DNA from 3 places in the Mesorhizobium sp. WSM4830 genome. Region 2 is predicted to be linked to each of the others. Evidence: predicted binding sites of a transcription regulator. Region 2 holds the regulator's gene; each other region holds the start of a gene.
The links. Region 2 encodes PhoB, which activates phosphate uptake and scavenging genes when phosphate is short. Its sites were predicted from a motif close to TGTCATNNANCTGTCAT; they were not measured.

Region 1 (3,278 bases), 200 kb from region 2:
AAGAACAAGAGCTTAAAGCGCGTAGCATGTAGCCGTTCAAACGCGACGCGCTTTAACCGCGATGATCTCGTTAGTTGTCCAGGGCTTCCTTGATCGCGGCGTTGCCGCGCGCGACCGCATTGTCGAGCGCCTGCTGGGCGGTTTGCTGGCCGGCCAGCATCTTCTCCAGCTCCTCGTTCTGGATATCGCGCACCTGCGGCAGATTCGGCAGGCGCACGCCCTTCGAATTGTCGGTCGGCGACTTGCCGATCATCTGCAGGATGGGTGTCTCGCGGCCGGGGTTCTTGTCATAGAAGCCTGATTTCTTGGTCGCCTCGTATGCGGCGAGCGTCACCGGCAGGTATCCCGATTTCTGGTGCAGATATTCCTGCACCTCGGTCTTGGACAGATAGGCAAAGAAGGCGGCGACGCCCTTGTATTCCTCGTCCGACTTGTTGCCGAACACCCAGAGGCTGGCACCGCCCGGCGTCGTGTTCTGCGGGGCACCCTTGGCGTCACTGTCGTAAGGAAGCTGGCCGATGCCATAGTTCATGCCGGACTTGACGATATCGCCGAGGCCGCCCGACGACTCGGTGAAGATGCCGCATTCGCCGGCGAGGAATATCTGCTTGGCTTCGGAGGTGCGTCCGCCATATTTGAATGTGCCGTCCTTGGCCAGGTCAGCGAGCGCCTGGAAGTGGTTGACGAAAATCGGCGCATTGATCTTGAGTTCGACGTCACCGCCGGCCAGGCCATTCTGTTGGCTGGCCCAAGGCACGTCATTCCACGCCGCGAAATTCTCCAGGTGGATCCAGGTCAGCCAGGTCGAGGTATAGCCGCAAGAGGCGGCGCCGCTCGTCTTGATCTTCTTGGCAGCCTCCCAAACCTCGTTCCAGGTCTTGGGCGGATTGTTCACGTCGAGGCCAGCCTTCTGGAAGATGTCCTTGTTGTAGTAAAGGATCGGCGAGGAGGAGTTGTAGGGGAACGACAGCATGGTGCCGTCCGGCTTCGAATAATAGCCGACGATGCCGGGCAGATACTGGCTCTTGTCGAAGGTCATCCCGGCACCGGTCATCACATCGGCCACCGGCTTGATCGCACCCTCGGCCGCCATCATCACGCCGGTGCCGACATCGAACACCTGGAGGATATCGGGCGCTTGGCCGGCGCGGAAGGCAGCGATGCCCGCATTCAGCGTCTCCGGATAGGTGCCCTTGAACACCGGAACGAGCTCATAGTCGCTCTGGCTGGCATTGAAATCCTTGAAGATCTTGTCGACGACCTCGGCGTTGGCGCCGGTCATGGCGTGCCACCAGCTGATCTGCGTGACGGCGAAGGCGGAGGTGGTGGAAAGCAGGGTCAAGGTGGCGGCGATACCGGCCGCGAAGCCGAGGAACTTCATGTTTCATCTCCCGTTTGTCATTGGCGAAAGGGGCACTTCCGCAAAGCCAATATGTGGCGCTGATGACAATCGGACAACGGTTTTGTTGCGGATCAATGAACATCATTTCCTACTAAACTGCAGTCCCCGAAACGCGGCGTCAGAAACTACATCACCGCCTTTTCGGCGCAGCAGCGTCGGTTTTCCCCCGAAAAGACCCGCCTCATGGCCCGCGGGTTAACCATTCGTTAAAATCTCCAAGAGCTAATCAGTCACACCTCCCCTGTTAGTTTTGGCAGACCGAGTGAACCAGGATGCTGACGGTCTATAATTGTATTGTAAGTCAGCACGATCCGAGACTGGTTGCGCTTGCCGCACTCGTCTGTGGAATTTCTTGCTTCTCAGCGGTTAATCTCCTTAAGCATGTCGGCCGATCGACCGAGCGAAACCGGCTTGCCTGGCTGATGATTGCCGCGGCCTCGACCGGGTTCGGCATATGGGCGACGCATTTCATCGCCATGACCGCGTTTACGCCGGGAATACCGAACGCATACAATCCGGGATTATCCGCCTTTTCGCTTGCCGCCGCCGTCGTCCTGACCGCGCTTGGGATGTGGGTCGCCACTTTGCGCCGCGGCATCGACCATTTCCTCGTCGGTGGCGCCATCCTGGGCGGCGCCATCGCGACGATGCACTACATCGGCATGGCCGCTTTCGAGGTCGAAGGCCGGGTCGTATGGAACCTGCTCCTTGTCGCGATATCGCTTCTGGCCGGCGTGATCCTCGCGGCACTGGCCCTCCTTGTCGTCTTGCGCCGCCCGTCAGCGCTCGCCACTCTCGGCGGCGCCGCGCTTTTGACGCTGGCGATTTGCAGCCTGCATTTCATCGCGATGGCCGCGGTGTCGATCATTCCGGATTCCTCGATTGAAATATCCCAACATTCCATCGAGCCCATTTCCCAGGCCTTTGCAGCGGCGGTCGCCAGCCTGGTAATCCTTGTGCTGTCGGGTGCCGCGCTGTGGATCGACCTGCGCTTTCGCCGCCAGAAGCTCGAGGCCGATCGCATGCACGATCTCGCCAATGCCGCGGTGGAAGGTCTGATCGTTTGCGATGGCACCCGGATCGTCAGCGCCAATGACAGTATGGCGAAGCTGACCGGAACAGCGACAGCCACCCTCAACACGATGCAACTCGGCGAGCTTTTCGACGGACAGGGCGCAGCCGATATGTCCGGCTTCGGCGAACAGGCGCAGGAAGCGAAATTAAGGGGCAGCGACGGCGCGAGAATTCCTGTCGAGCTGATCACCAGGAAGATCACCTACTGCGGCAGGTCGCATACGGTGCTTGCCGTTCGCGACATCCGTGAGCGCAAGAAGGCGGAAGAAGAGATCCTCCGCCTCGCGCATTTCGATCCACTTACCGGGCTTGCCAACCGGCGGAGCTTTTCTTCCCGGCTGGAAGCAGAATTCGCCTCGATGGATCGTGGCGGCAAGGATGGATATCTGGCGCTCCTGCTGCTTGATCTTGACCGGTTCAAGCAGGTCAACGACCTCTACGGCCACGCCGCCGGAGACGCCATGCTGCAGAAGTTGGCGCACTGCATTGCCGGCATCCCGCGCCAAGGGCAGTTGCTCGCGCGTCTCGGCGGCGACGAATTTGCCATCATAGCTCCGAACCTCCCCGACCCCCTGGCCGCAGGCCGGATAGCCGAGGATTTGCTGGCGGCGATTCGGGAGGAAAACAGGGTTTCGGTCGGCTCCGGCCTTGTCTCGGCCAGCATCGGCATCGCATTCTTTCCGCTGGATGCGGAAGACCAGGCCGGCCTGATCAGCCATGCCGATACGGCACTCCATCGCGCCAAGACGGAGGGCCGTGACACCTATCGGTTTTTCGAGATAGCCATGGGCACGGCGGCCCG
Region 2 (3,278 bases):
CACGTCGCCCCGAGAGAAGCGCACGCAGGATTACATCACCGGCCGCTTCGGCTGAGCCGTTCCGATCATGCATATGAGGACAGGACCATGGGCGAACACACAGTCGCTTCTTTCGACGAGGATCTCGAGCAGATCAGCAAGCTGATCCGCGACATGGCCGACCTCGCCGGTTCGATGGTCGGCGGGGCGACCAAGGCCCTGTTGAATTCCGACAACGTGTTGGCGCAACGCGTCGTTTCCGACGACGCCATCATGGATGCGCGTCAACGCGAACTGGACGACCGCGCCATCACCCTGATCGCCAAACGCCAGCCGATGGCCCACGATCTCCGCCATGTGGTCGGAGCGATCCGCATGGCCGGCGACCTCGAACGCATCGGCGACCTTGCCAAGAATATCGCCAAGCGTGTGAGTGCGGTCGGCCTCAGCGTCACGCCGCGCGACTTGTCGCATTCCATCGACGCGATGGCGCAGCTGGTGCTCATCCAGGTGCAGGGCGTTATCGAGGAATATGCTGCAGGCGATGCGGCCGCGTTGGCCAAGCTGCGTGCCGCCGACGAGCGCATTGACGTCAAATACACGTCCGTGTTCCGCGAGCTGTTGACCTACATGATGGAAGATCCGCGCAACATCACTGCTTGCACGCATCTGCTGTTCTGCGCCAAGAATCTGGAGCGGATCGGCGACCATGTCACCAACATCGCCGAAAATGCGTACTATGTGCTGACCGGCGAGCAATTGCCGGTCAATCGTCCGAAGCAGGACGAAACGACAATGTCCGCGCCGGTGACATGATGGGGGTGCCCAGCCGATGATCGCACCACGCATAATGGTGGTGGAGGACGAGGAGCCGTTGGGTGTGCTGCTCCGCTACAATCTCGAATCCGAAGGCTACCAGGTCGAGGTAGTGACACGCGGCGACGAAGCCGAGATCCGTTTACAGGAGAATGTGCCCGACCTTCTGGTGCTCGACTGGATGATACCAGCGGTTTCCGGCATCGAGCTCTGTCGTCGGTTGCGGGTGCGCCCCGAAACCGAGCGGTTGCCGATCATCATGCTGACCGCGCGCGGCGAGGAGAGCGACCGGGTGCGCGGTCTTTCGACCGGCGCCGACGACTATCTGGTCAAACCGTTTTCGACGCCGGAATTCATGGCCAGGGTCAAGGCGCTGCTGCGCCGCGCCAAGCCGGAAGTGCTGTCCAGCGTGCTGAAGGTCGGCGACATCGTGCTCGATCGCGAATCGCACAGGGTCTATCGCAAGAAGAGCGAGATCAGGCTCGGGCCGACCGAATTCCGGCTGCTCGAATTCATGATGCGGCATCCGGGCCGCGTCTTCTCGCGCAGCCAGTTGCTCGATAATGTCTGGGGCGAGACGATCTATATCGATGAACGCACCGTCGACGTGCATGTCGGGCGGCTGCGCAAAGCGGTCAACAACGGCCGCATGCCGGATGTCATCCGCACCATCCGCGGTGCCGGCTATGCGATCAGGGAAGATTGACCCGCCTGGTCAGGCGACGTTCTTTCGGACGCCGGGCCTCATTTGCGCGCCCGGCGCGAAAATCTCCTGGTCGACAAAGCTTAACGCCCGCATCGCGCAGCCTTCGCGGATCAGCGGCAATTCGTTTGGTTCGGTGTCGAAGGAGATCGAGCCGGAGTGCTGGCCACCGGCCGTCTGGGCGATTGCCTGGCGCAAGGCCGGCTCGATCAGATCGAAGGCGGCGGCACTGGCGCCCACCATCGCGACCGGTGCCGGATCGATCAGCGCAAACAGCGAGCCGAGACCGAAACCCAGCGCCTCGCCGGCCTTACGGTAGGCCTCGCGTTCCGGCCCATCCTTCTCGCGCGCCCGGGCCGCCAGTGCGCGCATGTCGGCGTCGCTGACGTCGGCGACCGGTTCGCTGTCTTCGCTCATCTGCCTGGCGTTGCGCCAGATGGCGTAGTTGCCGGCATAGGCCTCGATGCAGCCGCGCCGCCCGCAACGGCAGAGCGCGCCGCCCGGACGATGGATCATGTGGCCAAATTCGCCGCCCGAGGAATGCGTGCCGGTGAACAGTTCGCCCTTCAGCACCAGCCCCATGCCGATGCCATGCGAAAGCAGGATGGCGATGAAGTCGTCGCGATAGCGATCCGGATTGCGCCAGCGCAAAGCCACCGCCATCATGTTGCAGTCGTTCTCCACCGTTGCCGGGATGCCGAATTCGTCCTCCAGCATGTCGGCAAAGGCGATGTCGGTCTGCGGGGTGATCGGCGACCACAGCATGGCGCGTGCAGGGGAGTCGGTAATGCCCTGGATAGCCAGCGCGATGCGGGCGACACTGCGGACGTCAAGGTCTGGATCCTCAAGCCGGCGCCGGACGATGGCCATGCATTCACGGATCAACTCGTCGCGCGGCATGGTCAGCGTATCCAGCCGGCGCTGTTCCTCGGCGACCACCTGTCCAGCATAGTCGATGATGGCGGCCGACAGGAAATTCAGCGACAACACCACGGTCAGCACCGCCGCAGCTTCCGGGTTGAGGGCGAGGCCGACCTGCGGACGACCGCGTTTCAACGAAACAGGCTCACTTGCCTTGCTCTCGGCGAGGATGCCTTCCCGTATCAGGTCGGAGGAGATCGCCGATATGGTCGAATGACTGAGGCCGGTGGTTGCTGCGATCTCCGTACGCGATGGCTGGCCGGCCCGGCGCACCGCCGAGATCACCATCGCCCGGTTGCGCCGGCGCAAATCGTCATGGCGGATTCCGACCGACATCGTTTGCTTTCCTCCCGGTTGCCGCGGCCGCTCATGAACCGGAAGCCGTCGGTAATGTCCGACAAATAGTGTCGGATGCAGGCAAATAGTGTCAGATGCCGGTGGCGCTGTCATCGTTTATTCCGACGCTCGAAAAAACTCGCAGAGTCATCAAAATCCATCAGAATCGATGTTGACAGCAGCCGGAGATCGGGCCAGTATTTTTTCGAGGCTCGAAAAAATTAGAGCTTCTAAGCTGGTCTTTGAGCCAATTGGTCACGCCGTACGCGGCGCAGGGAGGATATGATGAAGAAATTCACGACCGCCATTCTGGCGGGTGTCGCCATGACGCTGGCGCTGGCGTCGGTGGCGCAGGCTAAAGACAAGGTCATCGGCGTCTCCTGGTCGAACTTCCAGGAAGAGCGCTGGAAGACCGACGAGGCCGCAATGAAGGCGGCCATCGAGGCCGCAGGCGACAAGTATATTTCCGCCGACGCGCAGTCCAACCCCGGCAAGCAGCTCACCGACGTCGAGAGCCTGATCT
Region 3 (3,278 bases), on a different contig from region 2:
TCGGATGGGTAAGCTCGCGGGTCAGCCGGAACACGGCGGTCAAGTTGACCTCGAGCACGCTATCCCAGTCGGCATCAGCCATGCGTACGAACAACCCGTCCTTGGTGATGCCGGCATTGTTGACGAGGATGTCGACGCCTTCGAGATCGGCCTCCGCCTTCTGGCCGAGCGCCTTGACGTCGTCGCGATTGGAAAGATTGGCCGGGAAAAGCTTGACCCGGTCGCCCAGTTCGGCGGCCAGCGCCTCCAGTTTCTCGATACGTGTGCCGTGCAGGCCGACGATGACGCCCTGGGCATGCAGCACGCGGGCGATCGCCTCGCCGATGCCCCCCGATGCGCCGGTGACGAGCGCCTTGCGGCCGGTCAATTCGAACATTCTTGCCTCCTGATCTGAGCGAACACCCTTCGCATGGAGCGGTGTCAAATCGCCAGTTGATTATGCAAGCTTCGCCAGCGCCGCCTCGACATCCGCCGCGGATCCGATGGCAGCGGTGGCAATGTCGCCGTTGATGCGGCGGGCCAGCCCCGACAACACCTTGCCGGCGCCCACTTCGTAAAGTGTGCCGACGCCATTGCTGCCGAACCACTCCACCGTTTCGCGCCAGCGCACGCGCCCGACCACCTGTTCGACGAGGCGGCGGGCAATCTCGTCGGGATCGCTCGTCGGGGTCACCGTAACATTAGAGACCAGCGGCACGGCGGGCGCACTCTTCGTCACGGCCGCCAGCGCCTCCCGCATGATCTCGGCCGCAGGCTTCATCAATGCCGAATGGAAGGGCGCCGAGACCTGCAGCATCAGCGCCCGCTTGGCGCCCTTCTCCGTGCATAGCTTCGCCGCCAGTTCGACCGCCGGCCTGGCGCCGGAGATCACCAGCTGGCCGCCGCCATTGTCATTGGCGATCTGGCAAACCAAGGCTTGCGCGGGATCTTTGGCGGCGCCCTGGGCGGCCTCTGCGCAAGCAGCCTCGACGTCGGCCTGTTCCAGCCCGATGATCGCCGCCATGGCGCCCTCGCCGGCCGGTACAGCCGCCTGCATGGCATTGCCGCGGATACGCAACAGCTGGGCGGCGTCGGCGACCGAAACGAAACCAGCGGCCGCAAGTGCCGAATATTCACCGAGCGAGTGGCCGGCGACATAGGTGACCTCGCCGTTCAGCGAGAAGCCGCGCGCCTCCAGCGCCCGGACTGCGGCAAGTGACACCGCCATCAGCGCCGGCTGGGCATTGGTGGTCAGCGTCAGCGTCTCTTCCGGGCCTTCCCAGATCAGCTGCGATAGTTTTTCGCCGAGCGCGTCGTCGACTTCCTCGAAGATCCGCCGCGATTCCACAAAAGTATTGGCGAGGTCCTTGCCCATGCCGACAGCCTGGCTGCCCTGCCCCGGAAAGGTGAATGCGATGGCCATCGTCGGCTCCCAGCTGCTGGTTCTCGTTGCCTGTGACGCAAGGCGTGCGGCCAAGTCAAGCCCAACCTTGACCACGTAATGTCGGCCGAGTGCCTGTTTCGGCAGGCTTTTTGGCGATCACTCATGATGAAAACCGCTCACGATTTGTTTGCTGGCTCTTCTTATTTCCGCCGCAGACGCTAGGCTTTGCGTGACAGTTCGATGACAATCGAGTGACGCTTTTGTTGCGGGCCGGGGAACTATTGAAGTGGCAAAGACCAAGCAGAGCGCAGCCGAGGCGGCGCCACAGTTTCTTGAAGGCGATCCGTCGACCGGCTATCTACCGGCGCGCAAATGGCCTGTCATCCGCTATGGCCTTATCAGCTTGCTGGCTGCGGCGATCCTGGTGTTTGCCATCGAACTGATCGTGCGCGGCAACTTTGCCGGCACCATTGATTTCTTTCTGCAGCCTTTCAAACCCGGCTGGACCACGATCATCATTTTTGCGCTGATCCTCATCGGCCTCGACGCCGTGCTCGGCCGCAGCCATCAGAGCCTGATGATCGTCGCGCCGCTGACATTGTCGCTGGCGTTCGTCGGCCACCAGAAGTCGCTCTATCTCGGCGATCCGCTCTATCCGACCGATTTCCTCTATTCCCGGCAGATCGTGGCACTGATGCCGCTCCTGGTACGCGATCGCCCGGGAACCGCCATTGCCCTGGCGATCGGCATTGTCGGCGGGCTGTCGCTGCTCGTGTATGGCTGGCGGCTATGGCGCCGCCGCGTTCCGGCACTCAGCCACAAGGGCCGCCTTGCCCGGCTGACGCTGACGGTGCCGCTGATCGCCTTCTTCGTCTCCATCATGGACTATGCCACTTTCTCGTGGACGCGCGACCGGCTGCAGATCATCCCGATCATGTGGGACCAGAAGGAAAACTATGCCTCAAACGGTTTTGCGCTCGCCTTCGCGCTGAACGTCCCGATGGCCCACGTCTCGGCGCCGCCCGGCTATTCCGACAAGGCGATCGAAGCGATAGGCAAACCGCAGGTAACGGCCTCGGTACCCGCCGAGAAGCCCGACATCATCGTCGTCATGAGCGAATCCTTCTGGGATCCGACCAAGCTGCCCGGTGTCACCATCACGCCCGACCCTATCCCCAATGTGCGGGCACTGCGCACGGGCTACATGTTCTCGCCCGAGTTCGGCGGCATGACGGCCAACATCGAGTTCGAGGCCCTGACCGGCTTTTCCAACGCCTTCCTGCCGGCGGGCAGCATTCCCTACCAGCAATATGTGCGGACACCGACCCCCTCGCTGGCGACCTTCCTGAAAAGTCAGGGCTACCGGGCACGCGCCATCCATCCCGGAACCAACTGGTTCTGGAACCGGGGAGCCGTCTATGCCGATTTCGGCTTCAACGACTTCAAATCCGAGGAGACGTTGCCGCCCATGCAGAAGCGCGGACCGCTCGCGTCGGACGCAGCTATGACGGACGAGATCATCCACGAGGCCGATACCAGCGCCGAGCCGGTCTTCTTTTTCGCCGTCAGCCTGCAGAACCACGGACCATATGAGCCGTATCGCTATAACAATCCGACCCACAAGGTGCAGGCGCCGATCAGCCAATGGGCGCGTGAATCGCTGTTGAGCTATGCCGAAGGCTCTTCCGACGCGGACCGCGGCCTCGAGCGGCTGATCGAATGGGCGAAGAAACGCGAGCGGCCGACCGTCATCGCCTTCTTCGGCGACCATCTGCCGCCGCTTGGGCCGGTCTACGTCGAGACCGGCTTCCTGAAGGACAATGTCGCGCCGCGCAAGGAGGCGGCCGACCAGATGCTGCTGCACCACCAGACGCCGTTGATCGTCTGGTCGAACCGCAGCGGCCCGGCCGAGGAT

Region 1: ugpB (sn-glycerol-3-phosphate ABC transporter substrate-binding protein UgpB) is a predicted target of PhoB. The motif match lies at 1,444-1,460, and genes of this name have one in related genera.
Region 3: AC0L2Y_RS06255 (LTA synthase family protein) is a predicted target of PhoB. The motif match lies at 1,593-1,609, and genes of this name have one in related genera.

Annotation. Positions count from the first base shown of each region.
Region 1 is NZ_JBVVQI010000004.1:251,343-254,620, reverse strand. It holds gene ugpB (sn-glycerol-3-phosphate ABC transporter substrate-binding protein UgpB) at 71-1,381, opposite strand; gene AC0L2Y_RS08190 (putative bifunctional diguanylate cyclase/phosphodiesterase) at 1,675-3,278, shown strand, end outside.
Region 2 is NZ_JBVVQI010000004.1:54,812-58,089, forward strand. It holds gene pstB (phosphate ABC transporter ATP-binding protein PstB) at 1-55, shown strand, start outside; gene phoU (phosphate signaling complex protein PhoU) at 88-795, shown strand; gene phoB (phosphate regulon transcriptional regulator PhoB) at 812-1,501, shown strand; gene AC0L2Y_RS07275 (ROK family protein) at 1,511-2,755, opposite strand; gene xylF (D-xylose ABC transporter substrate-binding protein) at 3,041-3,278, shown strand, end outside.
Region 3 is NZ_JBVVQI010000003.1:285,252-288,529, reverse strand. It holds gene fabG (3-oxoacyl-[acyl-carrier-protein] reductase) at 1-376, opposite strand, end outside; gene fabD (ACP S-malonyltransferase) at 437-1,402, opposite strand; gene AC0L2Y_RS06255 (LTA synthase family protein) at 1,650-3,278, shown strand, end outside.